One region of the Rahnella aquatilis CIP 78.65 genome, then DNA from elsewhere that is predicted to be linked to it. Evidence: predicted binding sites of a transcription regulator. Region 1 holds the regulator's gene; the other holds the start of a gene.

Region 1 (10,181 bases):
ATCAGGCTCAGGCCGCCGTGCTCACGAAAGATGCGTCGCGCACGCGAACGGACTTCGGTTGGCGTCAGGCCGGAGGAGTCATCAATATACATGTTACGTTTTTCGAGCAGAATTCCCATGGTGCTGGAAATACGTGCCCAGTCTTCATCGTCGAGCTGACCGGTACGGATTTTGGTCTGATCGACACGGGAAAGCGACGCCAGCATACGCATCATGATCTGGTCGCCGGGCATCTCAAGGCTGAAGATTAACACCGGTTTATCCTGCATCATCGCGGCATTTTCGGCGAGGTTCATCGCAAAAGTGGTTTTACCCATCGACGGACGCGCCGCCACGATGATCAGGTCGGATTTTTGCAGGCCTGCGGTTTTCTTGTCGAGGTCAGCATAGCCGGTTGAAACGCCGGTTACGCCGTCATGCGGGCGCTGGAACAGTTCTTCGATACGGGAAACGGTGCTTTCCAGAATGCGGTCGATGCTTTTCGGGCCTTCGTCTTTACTGGCGCGGCTTTCGGCTATCTGGAATACGCGGGATTCAGCTAAATCCAGCAGGTCTTCGCTGCTGCGGCCTTGCGGATCATAGCCCGCGTCGGCAATTTCATTGGCGACGGAAATCATTTCACGCACAACAGCACGTTCGCGCACAATGTCGGCATAAGCGCCGATGTTCGCCGCACTGGGGGTATTCTTAGAGAGTTCTGCCAGATACGCAAAACCGCCGACAGAATCCAGATCGCCTTTCTGTTCCAGAGATTCAGAAAGCGTGATCAGATCGATCGGTTTGCTCATTTCCAGCAAACGCTGCATTTCGGTAAAAATCAGGCGGTGCGGGCGACTGAAGAAGTCATTGCTGACCACCCGCTCGGCCACGTTATCCCAGCGTTCGTTGTCCAGCATCAGCCCGCCCAGAACGGATTGTTCAGCTTCCAGCGAGTGCGGCGGAAGTTTCAACCCTTCCATCTGGCGATCGCGGTTTTCGTTCTGTTGATTGGTCGGTTTTTTTGCTGCCATCTGTGGATTATTTCCTGCTCTAAGCGCCTGTTTTATGAGCGTCGGGTTTCCAAAAATCGGAGCCTGACTCGCGCGACAGTATAAACCATTTCAAAAGGGTATTAACCCTTCGTGCCGAAAATCTGGATTGTCCCGGACATTTAGCCTAGGGTTGAAATCAGTCCCCATCACGAGGAAAAAACATGGCAAAGCGCATCCAGTTTTCTGAAACAGGTACCCCGGACGTTCTGCAATACGTGGATTATCAGCCGCAGGATCCGCAGGCAGGCGAGGTTCAGGTCGAGAATAAAGCCATCGGAATCAACTATATCGATACTTACGTGCGCAGCGGTCTTTACGCACCGGCCAGTCTTCCGGCAGGTTTAGGCACGGAAGCGGCAGGCGTAGTCAGCAAAGTCGGCAGCAGCGTCACTGACATCAAACCTGGCGATCGCGTGGTGTACGCACAATCCGCGCCCGGCGCTTACAGCGAATTCCACAACGTACCGCAGGAAAAAATCTCCCTTTTGCCGGACGCGATCAGCTTTGAACAGGCGGCGGCATCCTTCCTTAAAGGGCTGACAGTTTATTATTTACTGCGCAAAACGCATGAAGTGCAGGCCGGTGAAACCATTCTTTTCCATGCCGCTGCCGGTGGCGTAGGCCTGATAGCCTGCCAGTGGGCAAAAGCGCTGGGTGTAAAACTGATCGGCACCGTGGGCTCTGATGAAAAAGCCGAACGCGCCAGACAGGCGGGCGCCTGGGAAACCATTAACTACCAGAAAGAAGATATCGCGACCCGCGTGGCCGAACTGACAAACGGCGAAAAAGTCGGTGTGGTTTACGATTCTGTCGGCAAAGACACCTTTGAAAAATCGTTAAACAGCCTGAAACGCCGTGGTTTGCTGGTCAGTTTCGGCAATGCATCCGGTCCGGTAAAAGGCGTGGATCTGGCGATACTCAATCAGAAAGGTTCGTTGTTTGTGACGCGCCCTTCCCTGAACGGCTACGTCACTAACCGTGAAGAACTGGCGGAAGCCAGCAGCGAGCTGTTCTCACTGATCGCCAGTGGCGCAATAAAAGTAGATGTCAGCGACGCACAGAAATTTCCGCTTTCCGGGGCAAAACGCGCGCATGAAACGCTGGAAAGCCGCGTGACGCAAGGTTCGAGTTTACTCATCCCATAACTCATAACTGTTCTCCTAAGCCAATGCAAAAAAGGCTTTCACGGATGTGAAAGCCTTTCTTACTGTCTGACTCAGACGACCTCTGATTTCAGACGGGTACTGCTGTAGGGTACTGCCAGGTAAACCCACAGGGCGATGTCACTTAAGCGACTATTGTGTGCCTCAGCGGACTTGATGAATTCGGTTTACAGCCTGCTGGCTGCCAATGAATTCCATCCTAACAGTCACCCATGTTAAAAAATATGATTAATGCATTTCGACCGCACATTCTGACCCAGCTTGTGATCGCTAGCACATAAGCAAAAGTTATCGCTGCAACAGTTACATTTTTTTGCGCTCAAAACACAGCCAGCAATCGTCATAATTTCATGCGGTTACGGGAACAGATAAATTGAAGCGGTTATTACGGCAAGCGACGGCGACGGTATTTTGGCTCATCAGGCCGGAAAAATGCCCGGTAAATCCAGACCGCAACCACGGCTAAAACCAGCCAAGGCAACATTTTTATAACAATCGCCAAAAACCCACCCACCATCATCAGCGCAAAGGCCACGACCAGCGCCGCCACCATACCCAATAAAGAAATGCCGGTCAGCATCAGCATAAAGAAAAAACCAAGCACGAAGAGAATTTCCAGCATCGGGTGCTCCTTAATAAGCCATGTGCGATAAGACGTAGCGTCCAGACACGTATTCGCTATTACAAGAAACGTGCCAGTGTGAAGGGATAAATAATTGATTGAATATTAAGGAAAAAATAATTCGCAGGCACGAACGACCTGCGAAAATGTAGTAAATTTGACTAACAGATAGCGTTTTTACTCACCCTGATTTTCAGAGTTGCGTCGCCACTTCCTGCTGCTGAGCGACCATTTGCAACGCCTGCTCGACCACCTCGATGCCCGCGCCCGCTTTATGCGCATTCTCGCTGAGATGGCGACGGAACTGACGCGCACCCGGCACACCCTGGAACAGACCGAGAATATGGCGGGTGATGTGGCCAAGGTAAGTGCCTTTGCCCAGCTCCGCTTCGATATACGGATACAGCGCGCGAATAACGTCCGGCCCGGTTTTCAGCGGCGCATCGGAGCCGAACAGCTCACGATCAACGTTCAGTAAAATGCCCGGATTCTGGTAAGCCTCGCGCCCCACCATCACGCCATCCATATATTGCAGATGGGTTTTGGCTTCTTCGAGCGTTTTAATGCCGCCGTTAATGGCCATCGTCAGATGCGGGAAATCACGTTTAAGCTGATACACGCGCGGGTAATCCAGCGGCGGGATTTCACGGTTTTCTTTCGGACTGAGGCCGGAAAGCCAGGCTTTACGCGCATGAATAATGAAGGTATCGCAGCCGCCGTTTTCAGACACCTGACGAATGAAATCACACAGGAATTCGTAGCTGTCCTGATCGTCGATACCAATGCGGGTTTTGACCGTGACCGGAATGGAAACCACATCGCGCATCGCTTTAATGCAGTCGGCAACCAGCGACGCCTGCCCCATCAGACAGGCACCAAACATGCCGTTTTGTACGCGATCTGACGGACAACCGACATTCAGGTTAATTTCGTCATAGCCGCGTTCTTCCGCCAGCTTCGCGCAATGCGCCAGATCAGCTGGATTGCTGCCACCCAGTTGCAATGACACCGGATGTTCTTCATCGCCAAAGCCCAGATAATCCCCTTTGCCGTGAATAATGGCCCCGGTGGTCACCATTTCGGTATACAACAAGGTCTGACCGGTCATCAGCCGGTGAAAATGGCGGCAATGGCGATCGGTCCAGTCGAGCATAGGCGCAACGGAAAAACGCTGAGCGGAAAACGGGGTGGTCTGGGGCATTGCGTGTTGAGTTTCTGACATCGGCCTGACATTCGCTGAAGGGGTTCGTGGCGCTCCCGCCAGCGTAGCCGCCGGAGGGAATGTAATCGTTGATTATATCACAGAACAAAGATTCGGCATCTTGTGCCGTTGAGCAGGCGACTGCCGACGTTGCATCACCTCTGAATGGCGCATAATTCGTCGTTTTGGTGCAAGCATGATAAAATAATCAGTGGTCGCATGATGTGGCCTATCCATTCCAATCTGCGCTCAGAGACCGTTGCCATGACCCTGAATAATCCGGAAAAATTACTTTCACAAGCTGAAGAACTTTGCCAGCAGCGCAATGTTCGCCTGACTCCGCAGCGGCTGGAAGTACTGCGTCTGATGACGCAACAACCCGGTGCGATCAGCGCCTATGATTTGCTGGATCTGCTGCGTGTGAGTGAACCGCAGGCGAAACCACCGACCGTTTACCGGGCGCTGGATTTTCTGTTAGAACAGGGGTTTATTCATCGCGTTGAATCCGCAAACAGCTATGTTCTCTGCCATCATTTTGAGGAACCGAGCCATACTTCTGCCCTGTTTATCTGCGACCGCTGCGGGCTGGTCACAGAAAAAACTACCGACGGCATTGAAGAACGTCTGGCAAAACTGGCATTGGAATCCGGCTTTGAACTTCGCCATTCGGTAGTAGAAGCGCATGGATTGTGTGCGGAATGCAACGTCGTGGAGACCTGTGACAGTCATGAACATTGCGATCACGACCACAGTATTGTGGTTAAAAAACGCTGAGGGATGAACGCGTTACGACGAAGAGTCTGAAGAAGTAAAAGGTTGGGTACTTCCGTGTACCCGTATCCTGAATTGTTCCGGGTAGAAGCAACTGCTGCCAGGATACGTCACTGATACGCGAGGGGGAATCGCGTATTACCAGTGATATTTATTTTTGGTTTCCCATTCATGGAGCTCTTTTTCGGCCTGATCTTTCTGATAGCCGTAACGCTCCTGAATTTTACCGACTAACTGATCACGTTTACCTTCGACCACTGTCAGGTCGTCATCAGTCAGTTTGCCCCATTGTTCTTTCACTTTCCCTTTGAACTGTTTCCAGTTACCGTCGGCTTGATCCTTATTCATACAATATCTCCTGTTACCTTGGGTTTGGTGAACTGCATTTCTCGTTTGCAGCTCGTCCTTAACACTTTAAAGGTTAGTAGAGAATCTCGATTAATCCTCTTAAAGCAGGGATAAAACCCGTTATTAGGATTAATCCAAAGCAGGAAATAACGACAATCCAGCGTTTATTTCTTTGAAAACAGTAATAATCAGTCCGCATGAGGCGAAAACCAGGTGTCATGCCGCCAGTAACAGTAACGACACCATATCCAGCCCGGTGAAATCTGACTCAGCAATATCTGACCGAGTAATTCGAGTTATATCAAGGCGGCAACTAAGCGAACGCCGGGAGCATACACGAGTATGTGACCGGGGTTCGCGAAGGCAGCCAACACAGAGATAGCTCGAAGTACGAAGGTCAGATCCAGTCGCCGTTGCGGATGACGCCTACGGCCAGCCCTTCAATGCTGAAATTCTGTTCGCGCAAATCCACTACGATCGGCTGGAATTCGCTGTTCTCAGGCAATAACTGCACCATACTGCCCTGTTTTTTCAGGCGTTTCACCGTGACTTCATCATCAATGCGGGCCACGACAACCTGACCATTACGCACATCTTGCGTTTTATGTACGGCCAGCAGATCGCCGTCAAGGATACCGATATCACGCATCGACATACCGCTGACACGCAGCAGGAAATCGGCGCTTGGCTTAAACATCGCCGGATCAACCTGATAGTGCCCTTCGATATGTTGCTGGGCCAGCAGCGGCTCACCGGCGGCAACGCGGCCAATCAGCGGTAAACCTTCTTCTTCTTCCATCAGCAGGCGAATGCCACGTGATGCACCGGAAACAATCTCAATAACACCCTTGCGCGCCAGCGCCTTAAGATGCTCTTCCGCCGCATTGGGAGAACGGAATCCCAGTCGTGATGCAATCTCTGCGCGGGTTGGTGGCATACCGGTGGTGGAGATATGATCGCGAATAAGGTCGTAGACCTCTTGTTGTCTGGTCGTTAAAGCTTTCATTCCGCCCCCTGGTTGTTTATACAGTCTTGCTGTGAGTATATACAGCTAAACGGTCAATGAAAACCTAAGATTGAATAAAAACAGGGCATAACGTTGATTCCTGGAATACAGATTCCAAATCAGAACCATCGCGGCCAAAAGATGCTGACCCAGACAAAAATCGCCAATATGATGGTCAGAAGTACGGCTGCAGAGCCAATATCTTTTGCACGACCTGAAAGCACGTGAAACTCAGGCCCGATGCGGTCTATCGCACATTCCACCGCACTGTTGAGCAGCTCGGTGACACAGACCAGAACGACAGATCCCACCAGCAGAATGCGTTCTACGGTGCTGACATCAAACCAGAAAGATAACAAAATTAACGGGATAGCGACGCTTGCTTCCTGGCGAAATGCCGCTTCGTTTTGCCATGCTGCTTTGAATCCTTTCCAGGAATAGCCGGCTGCTTTATAAATTCGGGTAAATCCAGTGACTTGGTTCGCCATTTCGGGTACTGATCCTTAGAGTGTTTGCCGCATTTTAGCTTTTATATGACCACAGATCTCCACGGATCTTTCTGGTATCCTTGCGGCGAAATGGCTAACAAGAGGCTTCACGTTTTTATGTCAGGTTGGCGTAGACTTTATTACACATTATTGAATTTACCACTGTCATTGCTGGTAAAGAGCAAGGTCATACCTTCAGATCCGGTTACCGAGTTGCATTTAGACCCGACGCGGCCGATTTTGTATGTATTGCCTTATAACTCCAAAGCCGATTTGCTGACGTTGCGTACGCAATGTCTGGCGCAGAATCTGCCGGACCCCCTTATTCCGCTGGAAATTGACGGAACTCTGCTGCCAAGCCATGTCTTTATTGCTGAAGGCCCGCGCGTATTCTCTTATTACACGCCGCAGCAGGAATCCGTAAAACTGTTCCACGACTACCTCGATTTGCACCGCAATAACCCAGATTTAGACATTCAGATGTTGCCGGTGTCGGTGATGTTTGGCCGGGCACCGGGCCGTGAAGGTCAGGACGACACGCCACATCTGCGCGTGCTGAATGGTATCCAGAAATTCTTCGCTGTGCTGTGGCTGGGACGGGACAGTTTTGTCCGTTTCTCCAATACCGTTTCCCTGCGTTATATGGCGACAGAACACGGCACAGATAAAACAATTGCGCAAAAACTGGCACGTGTGGCGCGGATGCATTTCTCCCGTCAGCGTCTGGCTGCGGTGGGTCCACGTCTTCCGGCACGTCAGGATTTATTCAATAAATTGCTGGCCTCAAAAGCCATTGAAAAAGCGATTGAAGACGAAGCCCGCAGCAAGAAAATTTCCCACGAAAAAGCCCAACAAAACGCCATCGCCCTGATGGAAGAGATTGCCGCTGACTTTTCTTATGAAGCCGTGCGCCTCTCTGACCGCGTGCTGAGCTGGACCTGGAACCGATTGTACAAAGGCATCAACGTTAACAATGCCGAACGTGTACGCCAGTTAGCGCTGGACGGTCAGGAAATTGTGTATGTGCCCTGCCACCGCAGCCACATGGATTATCTGCTGTTGTCTTACGTGCTCTATCATCAGGGGCTGGTACCACCGCATATTGCCGCGGGTATCAATCTGAATTTCTGGCCGGCTGGCCCGATTTTCCGCCGTCTGGGCGCGTTCTTTATTCGTCGAACCTTCAAAGGCAACAAGCTCTATTCAACGGTGTTCCGTGAATATCTGGGCGAACTGTTCAGCCGTGGTTATTCGGTGGAATACTTTGTGGAAGGGGGGCGTTCGCGAACCGGACGCCTGCTGGAGCCGAAAACCGGTACGCTGGCCATGACCATTCAGGCCATGCTGAGAGGCGGTTCACGCCCGATTACACTGGTGCCAATTTACATCGGTTATGAGCACGTCATGGAAGTGGGTACGTACGCCAAAGAATTGCGCGGTGCGACCAAAGAGAAAGAAAGCCTGACGCAAATGCTTAACGGCCTGCGTAAGCTGCGCAACCTTGGCCAGGGTTATGTGAACTTTGGTGAGCCGCTGCATCTGACCACTTACCTGAACCAGAATGTACCCACCTGGCGTGAAGCCATCGACCCGATCGAAGCACAACGTCCGAGCTGGCTGACGCCAACGGTGCAGGATTTAGCAGAACAGATCATGGTGCGTATCAACAATTCAGCGGCTGCCAATGCTATGAACTTGTGTTGTACCGCGCTGCTGGCGTCCCGTCAGCGTTCGCTGACCCGCGAACAACTGACCGAGCAAATCGACTGCTACCTGCAATTATTGCGTAATGTGCCTTACAACGCGGATTCAACGGTGCCGGATCTGACTGCCGATCAGTTGCTCGATCACGCGCTGAACATGAATAAGTTCCAGGTTGAGAAAGACAACATTGGCGACATCATTGTTCTGCCTCGCGAACAGGCAGTGCTGATGACGTATTACCGCAACAACATCCATCATATGCTGGTGTTGCCGTCACTGATTTCAAGCATTGTGATGCATCACCGCCAGGTCAGCCGTGCGGAATTGCTGCGTCAGGTCGAACTGATTTATCCGATGCTGAAAGCCGAACTGTTTATGCATTTCGGGACATCTGAGCTGCCGCACGTGCTGGATGTTCTGACGCTGGAACTGGCGCGTCAGCAAATCATTCATCTTGAAGATGATGAGCTGACACTTAATCCGGCGCGGATCCGCACCCTGCAACTGCTGGCGGCCGGCGTACGTGAAACGCTGCAACGTTATGCCATTACCTTCTCCCTGCTCACCAATAACCCAAGCATCAACCGTGGTGCGCTGGAAAAAGAGAGCCGGATTATGGCACAGCGTTTATCCGTGCTGCACGGTATCAATGCCCCTGAGTTCTTCGATAAAGCCGTATTTTCGACCCTGGTCGGCACACTTCGCGCCGAAGGTTATATCAGTGACAGCGGCGATGCCATTCAGGAACAAACGCGTGAGATTTACCTCATGCTCAGTGATCTGATGACGTCTGATATCAAGCTGACTATCGAAAGCGCGGGTATGCCTTCTGAGCTACCACAACCGACGGCACCACCGGCTGAGCCGAAGATGGATGTGCGCGATACCGATCATTAACCGGCATTAGCGCCCGCCAGCGCAGGCTGCAAAAAATAAAACGCCCGGACTTTTTTACTGAGTCCGGGCGTTTTTTTAGGACGTTGAGTCAGTTCAGAAACCGTTACAACGTGAAGCCTGACAGGCTCATCAGAATGCCGAGGAACAGCACCAGCCCGACATAGTTGTTCTGGCGGAAAGCCAGGAAACAGGCATCACGTTCACGTTTGGCAATCAGCTTCTGCTGATGCACAAACAGCGCAGCAGCCAGCAGCAGCGACCAGTAAAACGGTGCGCTGAGCTGGGAAAGATGACCGACAATCCCCATCAGGACCAGCGTTGCCAGTTGCAGCAGGCCGATGATCAATGTGTCAAAACGTCCGAATAAAATCGCTGTCGACTTCACGCCGATCTTCAAATCATCGTCACGATCGACCATCGCGTATTGCGTATCGTAAGCCACCGTCCAGCAGATATTTGCCACGAACATTAACCAGCAACTGAGCGGTACACTTTCGCTCACAGCGGCATAGGCCATCGGGATCGCCCAGCCAAACGCCGCGCCCAAAACCACCTGCGGCAAATGACTGACACGCTTCATAAACGGGTAAATCCATGCCAGCGCCAGCCCGGCCAGAGACAGCCAAATCGTCATGCGGTTAAGCAGCAGAACCAGCAAGAATGACACCAGCACCAGTCCGGCGAATAATATTTTCGCCTGCTTACCGGTGATCGCCCCGCTCGGCAATGGTCGTTGAGCGGTGCGTTTTACGTGACCATCAAATTTACGATCGGCGTAGTCATTGACCACACACCCGGCGGCACGCATGAAAAACACGCCCAGCACGAAAACCAGCAAAATCTTAGCAGACGGCATTCCGCCACCTGCAACCCACAATGCCCATAACGTTGGCCACAGCAGCAGCAGTGAGCCGATCGGCTTATCAATACGCATCAGGCGGCAGTAATCA
Region 2 (10,181 bases), on a different contig from region 1:
TCGCGGTCGGCAACGGCATGGACGGCTTTACCGACAACTTCAACCCGGGCGCGCTGGTTATCGAAGACAACCGCGCTGTCGATAACAAACGCTTCAACTTCCTGTTCCGCCCATCGCCTTACACCACGGCCGACAAGCAGGGCACGTTCAGGGACAACATTTCGCTGCGCACCACGGCAGGGAAGTATGACGATGCCGTCACCGGCAATGTGGATAACAGTAATTATTTTTACACTGACCACAAAACGGTGAATAACAGGCATCAGGAAATTAAACCGGGAGATTATATTTCTCTGCGATTACCGGATCCGATAACCCGTCTTTCTGACGGTGGATTTAATTACGCTGACTTTTTGAAAAACAAATAAAGCAGCGTCATTAACAGTAAGCCTTTAACTTAAAATTATACTACTCAATATCTCTGGGATTGATAAAAATGAAAAATAGCAGACTGATGATCTGCGGTTTACTGCTGGCCAGCGCCAGCAGTCAGGCCGTCACAATTGACCTTCGCCACGAATGGCTCGATGACAGTAAGCAACATAAAGACAGGGCGCTGGTCTCGCACCGCTTTGCCAACGGGTTCGGTTTCTCGCTGGAGGCCAAATGGAAATCCGGTGGTGATAATGAGAATAAACCCTTTAATAATCTGGTAGATAATGGTACAGAAAGCACCATCAGCTATCAGGTTAAAGTGACGCCAGAAGTGTTCGTCCAGCCGGGATTCACGCTGGAGTCCAGTTCTGACAGCAGTATCTATAAACCCTTTTTAACGGCGGGATATACTTTTGACAGCGGCATTTATTTCAACGCCCGTTATCGTTATGAATATACCCGTTATACCAAAGAAAATACCGAAGACCGTAAAACCAATCGCGGCGAAATATGGCTGGGTTATAAAATGGCTGACTGGCGGTTTGAATATAACTACATTTATAAACACAGCGATCAGATCCTGTATGACAACGACAAATGGGATTATGAGCAGAATTTAAAGGTCGCGTATAATATTAATAAACAATGGACACCTTATGCCGAGATTGGTGATGTTTCTGTCAGGAAAACCACCGACGAAAGGCAAACCCGTTTACGTTTAGGGATCCAATATAATTTCTGATGTTATCACATTACGGTGTGACGTCTGTCAGCCGGTCAGCGAATGCTGTCCGGCTATTTTCCTGCGGGAATGACCACCTGCCAGGGTCTGGATTATTCTGATAATCGCTGCAAGGCTCTCATTCAGGGTTATATTTACCTATTGATAATTCATTCAAGAGGTTTTCAACGCAATGATGCGTTGAGTTGTAACTGATTAAAAGGAGAGTCATTTTGACCGCAGAAATTCAGGAAAATACGACTGAGACACCGCTTCTCCCTGTATTGGATAGTCGCCAATACGCCTTCTTTTTCGATGTCGATGGCACACTTGCTGAAATCCGATCTGAACCCGATGCCGTCACGATCCCCGCTGAAGTTCGTGATCACCTGCAAACGCTGTTTGCGGCCTCTTCCGGTGCGCTGGCGCTGGTTTCGGGACGTCCGGTGGAACAGCTCGATCAGCTGGTCAGTCCGCTGGAACTCCCTGCGGCAGGCGTACACGGGGCAGAAATGCGCGACGGCAGCGGCACCCTGCACCGCGTAACCTTACCCGCTAATGTGGCACAAGAAGTGCAACAGACCCTTGAAGCAGGCATGGCCGCGTTGCCAGGAACTTTGCTCGAAACCAAAGGCATGGCTTTTGCCCTGCATTATCGTCAGGCGATGCTGCATCAGCAGCAGGTATTAGCGCTGGCGGAATCCGTGGTAGCAAAATTCCCTGAGCTGGTACTTCAGCCCGGTAAATGCGTTCTTGAGATCAAACCCCGTGGAAAAGACAAAGGCGCAGCGATTTATACATTTATGCAACAGACGCCATTTTCCGGACGCATTCCGGTATTCGTCGGGGATGACCTGACCGATGAAAAGGGGTTTGAAGTGGTTAACGCCATGCAGGGGATCTCGGTGAAAGTCGGCGAAGGTTCAAGTCTCGCGCAGTATCGCGTCAAAACCGTTCGCGACGTTTACCGTTGGATTGAGGCGTTACAACGTCACACATTAACATTTAAGAAGGAGTCCGAATTATGAGTCGCCTGGTTGTTGTTTCTAACCGAATTGCCATTCCTGACGGTTCCAAATCCGCTGGCGGACTGGCCGTGGGCATTCTGGATGCGCTGAAAAATACTTCAGGCCTCTGGTTTGGCTGGAATGGTGAGATAAGTGAAATATCGGGCGAAGAAGAGGATGACCTGAATCTGACTGAAGATGATGGCATTACTTACGCTTCGGTTCCGCTCAATCAAAATGATTACGATCTGTATTACTGTCAGTTTTCCAATGCCGTACTTTGGCCAGCCCTTCATTATCGTATCGATCTGGTGGATTTCCAGCGCGAAGCCTGGGACGGCTACTGCCGGGTCAATGATATGCTGGCGAAAAGATTGCAGCCGCTCATCAAAGCAGACGATATCTTGTGGATCCACGATTATCATTTACTGCCGTTTGCCGCTGCGCTGCGCAAACTCGGCGTCAAAAACCGCATTGGTTTCTTCCTGCATATTCCGTTCCCGACCCCGGAAATCTTCAATGCGGTGCCGACCCACGATGAATTACTCGAGATGATGTGTGAGTATGATTTGCTGGGCTTCCAGACCGAAGGTGACCGCCTGGCGTTTCTGGATAATCTTAAGGCGCTGACCGATATTAAAGATTGCGACGCGCATCAGCATCAGGCGTTTGGCAAAACCTTTGCCACCGGCGTATACCCGATCAGCATTGCGCCGGAAAGCATCCGGGAAATGGCCGAAGGCCCGCTGCCACCGAAAATGGCGGCGATGGAACGGGAAATTCGTGAATCGAAGAACATCATTTCCTGCGAACGTCTCGATTACACCAAAGGACTGCCGGAACGTTTTCTGGCGTTTGAGGCATTACTGGAAAAATTCCCGCAGCATCGCGGTAAAGTGCGTTATTCGCAAATCGCCCCGACATCACGCGGCGACGTGCAGGCCTATCAGGAACTCCGTCATCAGTTGGAAACCGAAGTGGGCCGCATCAACGGTAAATACGGTGGCATCAACCAGACGCCGCTGTTTTACCTCAACCAGCATTTCCAGCGCAGCCTGCTGATGAAATTATTCCGTCTGACGGATGTCGGGCTGGTCACGCCACTGCGTGATGGCATGAATCTGGTGGCGAAAGAGTATGTTGCCGCGCAGGATCCGCAAGATCCCGGCGTTCTTGTTTTGTCACAATTTGCCGGTGCGGCGAATGAACTTACGTCGGCGCTGATCGTCAACCCTTATGACCGTGATGACGTGGCGGCGGCGCTGGATAAAGCACTGACCATGCCGCTGGAAGAGCGGCTTGAGCGTTATAATGACATGATGGCGGTGTTGCGCAAAAATGACATTGCGAACTGGGGCGAAACCTATTTGCGCGATTTATACGCCGTTTCGCCACACGGTGAAAAACACCGCGCCGTCGTGTAAATTTTTATAAGCAAGAGGCTTGCAGCATATGCAAAATGCAAAATACCAGACGAACCAAAACGCAATGTTTGACAGCGAAAACGCTGATAGCGAAGAGACTCGTCTGACCGAGCTCGAGCCGATTGAACTGATCCTTGACCGGATGATGGATGCGGAACCGGAACCAGAGATGATCGAAGGTTTGCCGCCTTCGGATGCCTTAACGCCCGCTGACCGTTATCTGGAATTGTTTACCAGTGTGCAATCTTCAGGGCTTTTCGAGGACAGCAAAACCTTCCCCGACTGCCCGCCGAAGATGGATCCGCTGGACATTCTGTTGCGTTATCGCCGGATAAAAAAACATCCGGGCTTTGACCTGAAACGGTTTGTGGACGCGCATTTCTGGCTGCCTGAACACCGCGATGACGAATACGTGTCCGACCCCGGCGATTCGCTGAAAGAACACATCGATAAACTGTGGCCGGTGCTGACGCGCCAGCCGGAAGACCATGTGCCATGGTCATCACTGATGCCTTTGCCCCAGGCCTATGTGGTGCCGGGCGGGCGTTTCAGCGAGACCTATTACTGGGATTCTTACTTTTCGATGTTAGGGCTGGCGGAAAGTGGCCGTAATGATCTGTTGCGCACCATGGCAGATAATTTCGCCTGGATCATCGAGATGTACGGTCATATTCCGAACGGCAACCGCACGTATTACCTGAGCCGGTCGCAACCCCCGGTATTTGCGCTGATGGTCGAACTGTTTGAAGAAGACGGTGTACGCGGGGCGAGGCGCTATCTCGACCATCTGAAAATGGAATATGAGTTCTGGATGGATGGGGCAGAGTCTCTCGCGCCGAATCAGGCTTACCGTCATGCGGTTTGCCTGCCGGACGGCACGCTGCTTAACCGTTACTGGGATGACAGGGACACGCCGCGCGATGAGTCGTGGCGCGAAGATGTGGAAACCGCCAGGCAGTCCGGGCGGCCAGCCAACGAGGTTTATCGTGATTTACGCGCGGGGGCGGAATCCGGCTGGGATTATTCGTCGCGCTGGTTGCGTGACGGTCATCGTCTCGCCAGTATCCGTACCACGCAATTTATTCCGGTGGATCTGAACGCGTTTCTCCACAAGCTGGAAAGTGCCATCGCCAATATTTCCGGGCTTAAGGGAGATAAAATCACCGAAACGTTATTCCGCCGCAAAGCCGAAACGCGCCGCGAGGCCATCAACCGTTATCTGTGGGATGACAACGAAGGCTGTTTCCGCGATTACGACTGGCACCGTCAGCAAATGGCACTGTTTTCCGCCGCCAGCGTGGTGCCGCTGTATGTCGGGCTGGCCAGCCATTATCAGGCTGAACGCCTGTCGGAGGTCGTGCGCGCACGCTTGCTTACGCCGGGCGGCATCATGGCGACGGAATATGAAACCGGTGAACAGTGGGATAAACCTAACGGCTGGGCACCGCTGCAATGGATGGCGATTCAGGGCTTTAAGCAATACGGCAATGATGTGCTGGGCGATGAAATTGCCCGTAACTGGCTGAAAACGGTGAATCAGTATTATCAGCAACACCATAAACTGATCGAAAAATACCACATATCCGGTGGCACCCCGCGCGAAGGGGGCGGCGGGGAATATCCGCTGCAGGATGGCTTCGGCTGGACCAATGGCGTCGTGCGGCGACTTATTGGCTTATACGGTGAGAATTACGACTGATCACCGCATTCTCCCTGTGCCACCAGCCAGCGTTCAAACGCCTGGTGGAGCAGGGTTTTCTGCACGCCTGCTGGCGTCAGGGCATGGTAATGGCAGGGCGCGACAGTAATCTGCGGAAACAACAGCACCAGATTCCCGCGACGGATTTCTGCCGACAGCGTTCTGACCGGCCCCAGCCCGACGCCGATCCCTTCCAGCATGGCATGCAATGAAACGTGAAAATGGTCATAACGGCGCAAACCGCTGACCGGCGTTTTCTCCAGCCCTGCCGCCGCCAGCCACATATTCCAATGCCCTGGCCGGGTAAGGGTTTCAATGCGCGGACATTTCAGCACGTCCTCCGGTGTCTTCAGTTGAAAACGTCCGAGCAGCGCCGGCGAAGCCATCAGGCAATGGGTATCGGCCAGAAAAGGGATCGCGGAATATTCCGTGGCACCGGTTTCACGACGGATCAGCAAATCGTAATGCCCCACAATGTGTAACTGCTCGGTATTGGCCGTAGAGATTTGCAGATTAGCCTCAGGAAATTGCGTATAAAAATCATCAAGGCGGGGCAGCAGCCATTTCAGGCTCATGGTGGTGGGCACGCTGACGTTGAATACATTATTACGCCCGCCATTACCGTAACGCAGGGCGATATCCGACAGCGTATCAAACGCGCTGCCCAGCTCGCGCGCCAGCTTCAGCGCATAAGGTGTCGGTACCCGCCGCTGGCCTTCCTTACTGAATAAATTCACTCCAAACCATTTCTCCACCACCTGAATATGGCGGCTGACCGCGCCGTGCGTGATGCATAACTCCTGCGCTGCGGCGGTAAAACTGCCCGCATGACAGGCGACAAGAAAGGCGCGGAGGGCCGTTATCGGGGGAAGGGCATGCATGGTTGTTCCTTTTTAATCACGATTATGTGACTTTTTATCACGGGTTACGCCATTTTCTAAACGCTATCATCGCCCGCATTCTCTTTCAGAAAAGGATAGGTAACGTGATGTATGTGGTGATTGGCCTGACGGGCATACTGGCCGGAGTTATCAGCGGCATTGTCGGCACCGGGAGTTCCATCATGTTATTGCCGGCGCTGACGTATACTTTCGGCCCGAAAACCGCCATTCCGGTGATGGCGATTTCGGCCATTGTCGGCAACATCTCCCGCGTGATCCTCTGGCGCAAAGACATCAACATTCGGGCGTTCTTGCTGTATGCCGTGCCTGGCATTCCCGCAGCGATTCTCGGTGCCAATACCTTATGGGAGATGCCTGCCAGACTGTCGAATATATGTATCGGTACGTTCTTCTTTCTGCTCATCCCTTTACGACATTATGCCCGTTGCAGGGCTTTTACCCTCAGCAGTATGCAACTGGCACTGGCGGGCGCGCTGACAGGGTTTCTGACCGGTGTGGTATTTTCAACCGGCCCGCTGACCATCCCGGTTTTCGCCGGCTTCGGGCTGGTGAAAGGCGCGTTGCTTTCCACCGAAGCCGCTGCATCGTTCGCGATTTATTTCGCCAAAGCCTCAACGTTCAGCGCGATTGGTGCGATGCCGTGGCCGGTATTGTTTAGCGGCTTGCTGGTGGGTAGTACGCTGGCGGCAGGGATGCTTATTGGCAAAAAATTTGTTATTAAGATGTCAGAGACATACTTTAACCGCCTGATCGACATCCTGTTATTTCTGGCGGGGATCTCATTATTCTGGAATTCAGCAAAAGGAGATTAACGCATGAGTACCCACCCGATCCGCCAGGTTATCGAAGCCTGTGACAAGGCCATATCAGTCAGAGATTTTGACGCACTGATGGCGCATTATGCCGAAGATGCTGCGCTGGTGATTAAACCGGGCATGATTGCCCGAGGCAAAACCGATATCCGTAAAGCCTTTGTCGCAATCTCAGATTATTTTCAGGATCAGCTGGTGGTAGAACAGGGTGAAATGCAGGTGATTGAAGGAGCGGACGATGCGCTGGTGATCATGGAAACGGTGCTGCATTTCCCCGACGGACAGGGCGGCAAGGTGACCACGACCCGCCGCGCCACCTATGTTTTCCGCCATGAACCGGACGGTCGCTGGCTGTGTACCATCGATAATTCTTACGGCACATCGCTGCTGGATAAAGAATAAGACTCCGGCAGATCAGGGCAGCGTGATGAGTTTTACATCGGTTTGAACGCCCGGCATCATCTGCTCAAGCCCGTGAATTAACATATCTCCGGCGTCGTGCAATGCCTGCAACGGCATGGCTGGCAGGCTTTCGAGAATGAACCACATATTTTGCGCGTCGCTGTCGAGGCGGGTTCTGATGCCCTGACGCCAGTTCCAGCGCCGGCAGGTTACGCCTGCGTCATCTCGCCAGATCACTTCACCGGCGTCAGGTGACTCCATCACCGGTTCTCCTGCTTTGAGTGTGTCAAACGGCTCGCTGCCTGTGGCGAAGGTCAGCAGCGGGTGTCCAATGTAGGCTGAAATATTTTCCCCGCCGACCGGAATGGCGTATTGAATACTCACCGCATTATAGAGATCCACTACCGGATCGATGGCAGGCATGGTGCCGTCTTTGAGTACGCGTTTTCTGAGAGCATCTGCAGAGCAGGGAGTGCGTTTAGGTTTTGCGCCAAAGGCTTTAAACACTTCACCCCAGGCGCTCAGATGTTCATCTGTCCAGGAAAAATCATTCTCAAGCACAAAACGACAGGCATTTTGCAAAGTTTCCTGCGCGAGCGCAGGATTGATTATCGGCGCTGCCTGCGCCGATATACTTAATACGCGAAAGCCAGGGGCGATACGGGCAAGCGTCGGATCGAGTGACGGGTTAACGACGATCATGGAACAGTCCTGTAGTAAAGGTCAGGCATTGACTATGCCATCCGTCAGCCCGAAACGGAATTATCCTTTTTTCATACCCGGTAATTCCTCAGAAAAACGTGCCGTAATCGCATCCGTTCATGACCCTGATATTCCGTCAGAATATGATATAAATCTGGCCTGCGACCTGCCTTCCAGCGTCTGCCCGTACTTTCACCCACGCTATATTGGCCAGGGTATTATGCCGGGCCTTTGATGCGCCGCACTATAAAAAGCAGGCCGGATGATGTATCCTGCACTGATTACTGGTATGCTGTATATAATTACAGTATAAGGAGCGAATCATGGCTGTTGAAACAAAATTTGTTGTCGTCAGAAAAGGTGAAGAGAAAATGACATTTGCCAATAAGAAAGAAGCAGACGCTTACGACAAGATGCTCGACATGGCAGATGCTTTTACTGAATGGCTGTTACAAAGCAATATCGACATGGATGAAACTCTCGCGGAAAACATTGCGCTTCACCTCGCCGAACAGAAAGACACCGTCCAGCATATTTTGCGTACCAGCAAATTGCCGGAAGCAGAGTCAGCGCCGCAACCCGCCGCTGAAACATCAACACAAGCCGCAGACGTCGCAGAAAACGTGGTTATTGAAGAAACGGTTGCTGAAGAGATCGTTGCTGAAAAACCTGCCGCCGCTAAGAAAGTACGTACGGTAAAAGCCGCGTAACTGACAGAACAGCGTGCGTAACTGCACGCTTTCTTTCCCGCCCTTTGCTCCCATGCTCAGTATTTCAGCGGCAAACGGATCACTTCTTTCAGAATACCGTTATCCAGCCTCAGATATCCCCCCAGTTTTAGTTGTGAAAGCACTTTCATGATCGTGCTGCGCGAAAGGTGTGTCTTGAGCTGAATATAGTGGGCAGCGGGAATATTTTCGCGTATTTCCGGCGGTTCGTTCATGAGTTCCATAAGCTGATGGCGCAGAATTTCATAGGATGTTGGTGCCGTCAGCAGGGTGCTTTTGACATAGAGTTTGTTGGTCATCCTGAGAAGATGTTTGGTCAGAGCCTCCCACAGATCCAGGCGTTCAATCAAAGCATGCATTTCTGCCACAGTGGCACGGGCAATTTCTCCCTCATCCTGTGCCTGAATAAACATTTTGGCGTCTGCGGGAACCGCGCCGCCAATCCCGATAATCCCCGGTACAGAAATAACACCGATCAATACCGGTTCGTCGTTATGAAAGGTTTTAAACCAGCCTTTGCGAATGAAATAACAATGAAATTCCCCGTTCTCATACAGATAGAAGCGCGAGCCTGCGGGGACAGTACGGAACTGGAGATAGGGAATGAGCTCTGCCAATAGCTCAGCGGTAGCCCGACTGAGGTCTTTGCCCTTATCACTTTCGGTAACCATCGTCATTGACCTCTTCAGACAGCAACAGCAGGGAATTACCTTAAATTTAGCAGAGTTCCCTGTCCGGTGAATGCGGCCTTAAGAAACCATGTAGTGCATGATCATCTTTCTCCCGCCATGCAAAAGGACACGCAATGGATAAGTCGCAGGCGCTGGTGCGCAATTAAAAGCGTTTCCCATTAACAGCATGACCTTTCACAAGAATGCGGGAACCGATCCCGCATTCTTGTATCCCCGCACGATTTTTACCCTTCCTGATATCGCTTATGCAAGGTGTCCTGACATTGTTGTTGCGTCTTCACTTTCTCGCGGTCGGCTTTGCTGAGCGAAGTCCATGTCTGAATCACCTTATCGGCTTCATCCTCATCAAATTCTGTCTTATTGATCGACGACGGAGACTGTGATTGTGTCGAAACATCTTTGATCTGCTCACGGAAATACGCCGCAGTGCCATCAGGTTTATTGAGCGCGGAACTGCAGAGAATATTGATATAGGTCGCGGGGGTATGTTGCGCAGTAGTGTCTTCGGCGACAGCAGGGCCCGCGATCATCAGGGTAAGTAACAATGCAATACGTCTCATAGCGTCTCCTTATGTTGAACACCTTTTAAGGGTAGAAGAGTACAGAACGCGAAAGCATTTCACGCGGGGCAGAATAGTCTGAAATCAAAAAAGTGCCGCCTGCGTTTTCAGACGGCGCCTTTCTTTCTCAGTCCGTGCGCAGATAAAAAGTACATAT

Evidence for each region. The regulator LexA, encoded in region 1, represses DNA repair genes until DNA is damaged. The targets are predictions, from matches to a motif close to TNCTGTATGTACATACAGNA.
Region 2: a site for LexA is predicted at 8,335-8,354, ahead of RAHAQ2_RS23735 (YebG family protein). Genes of this name have one in related genera too.

What each region holds. Positions count from the first base shown of each region.
Region 1 is NC_016818.1:4,456,960-4,467,140, forward strand. Features, by position in the region: gene dnaB (replicative DNA helicase) at 1-1,010, opposite strand, end outside; gene RAHAQ2_RS20175 (quinone oxidoreductase) at 1,193-2,176, shown strand; gene pspG (envelope stress response protein PspG) at 2,580-2,816, opposite strand; gene dusA (tRNA dihydrouridine(20/20a) synthase DusA) at 3,010-4,017, opposite strand; gene zur (zinc uptake transcriptional repressor Zur) at 4,282-4,791, shown strand; gene RAHAQ2_RS20195 (CsbD family protein) at 4,927-5,136, opposite strand; gene lexA (transcriptional repressor LexA) at 5,534-6,142, opposite strand; gene RAHAQ2_RS20205 (diacylglycerol kinase) at 6,262-6,630, opposite strand; gene plsB (glycerol-3-phosphate 1-O-acyltransferase PlsB) at 6,748-9,231, shown strand; gene ubiA (4-hydroxybenzoate octaprenyltransferase) at 9,335-10,181, opposite strand, start outside.
Region 2 is NC_016835.1:387,793-397,973, reverse strand. Features, by position in the region: gene RAHAQ2_RS23785 (right-handed parallel beta-helix repeat-containing protein) at 1-368, shown strand, start outside; gene RAHAQ2_RS23780 (oligogalacturonate-specific porin KdgM family protein) at 437-1,117, shown strand; gene otsB (trehalose-phosphatase) at 1,330-2,124, shown strand; gene otsA (alpha,alpha-trehalose-phosphate synthase) at 2,121-3,527, shown strand; gene treF (alpha,alpha-trehalase TreF) at 3,592-5,226, shown strand; gene RAHAQ2_RS23760 (LysR substrate-binding domain-containing protein) at 5,217-6,107, opposite strand; gene RAHAQ2_RS23755 (sulfite exporter TauE/SafE family protein) at 6,215-6,940, shown strand; gene RAHAQ2_RS23750 (YybH family protein) at 6,944-7,342, shown strand; gene RAHAQ2_RS23745 (B3/B4 domain-containing protein) at 7,355-8,044, opposite strand; partial or broken gene RAHAQ2_RS26075 (acyltransferase) at 8,105-8,235, opposite strand; gene RAHAQ2_RS23735 (YebG family protein) at 8,368-8,754, shown strand; gene RAHAQ2_RS23730 (helix-turn-helix domain-containing protein) at 8,811-9,449, opposite strand; gene RAHAQ2_RS23725 (hypothetical protein) at 9,689-10,024, opposite strand.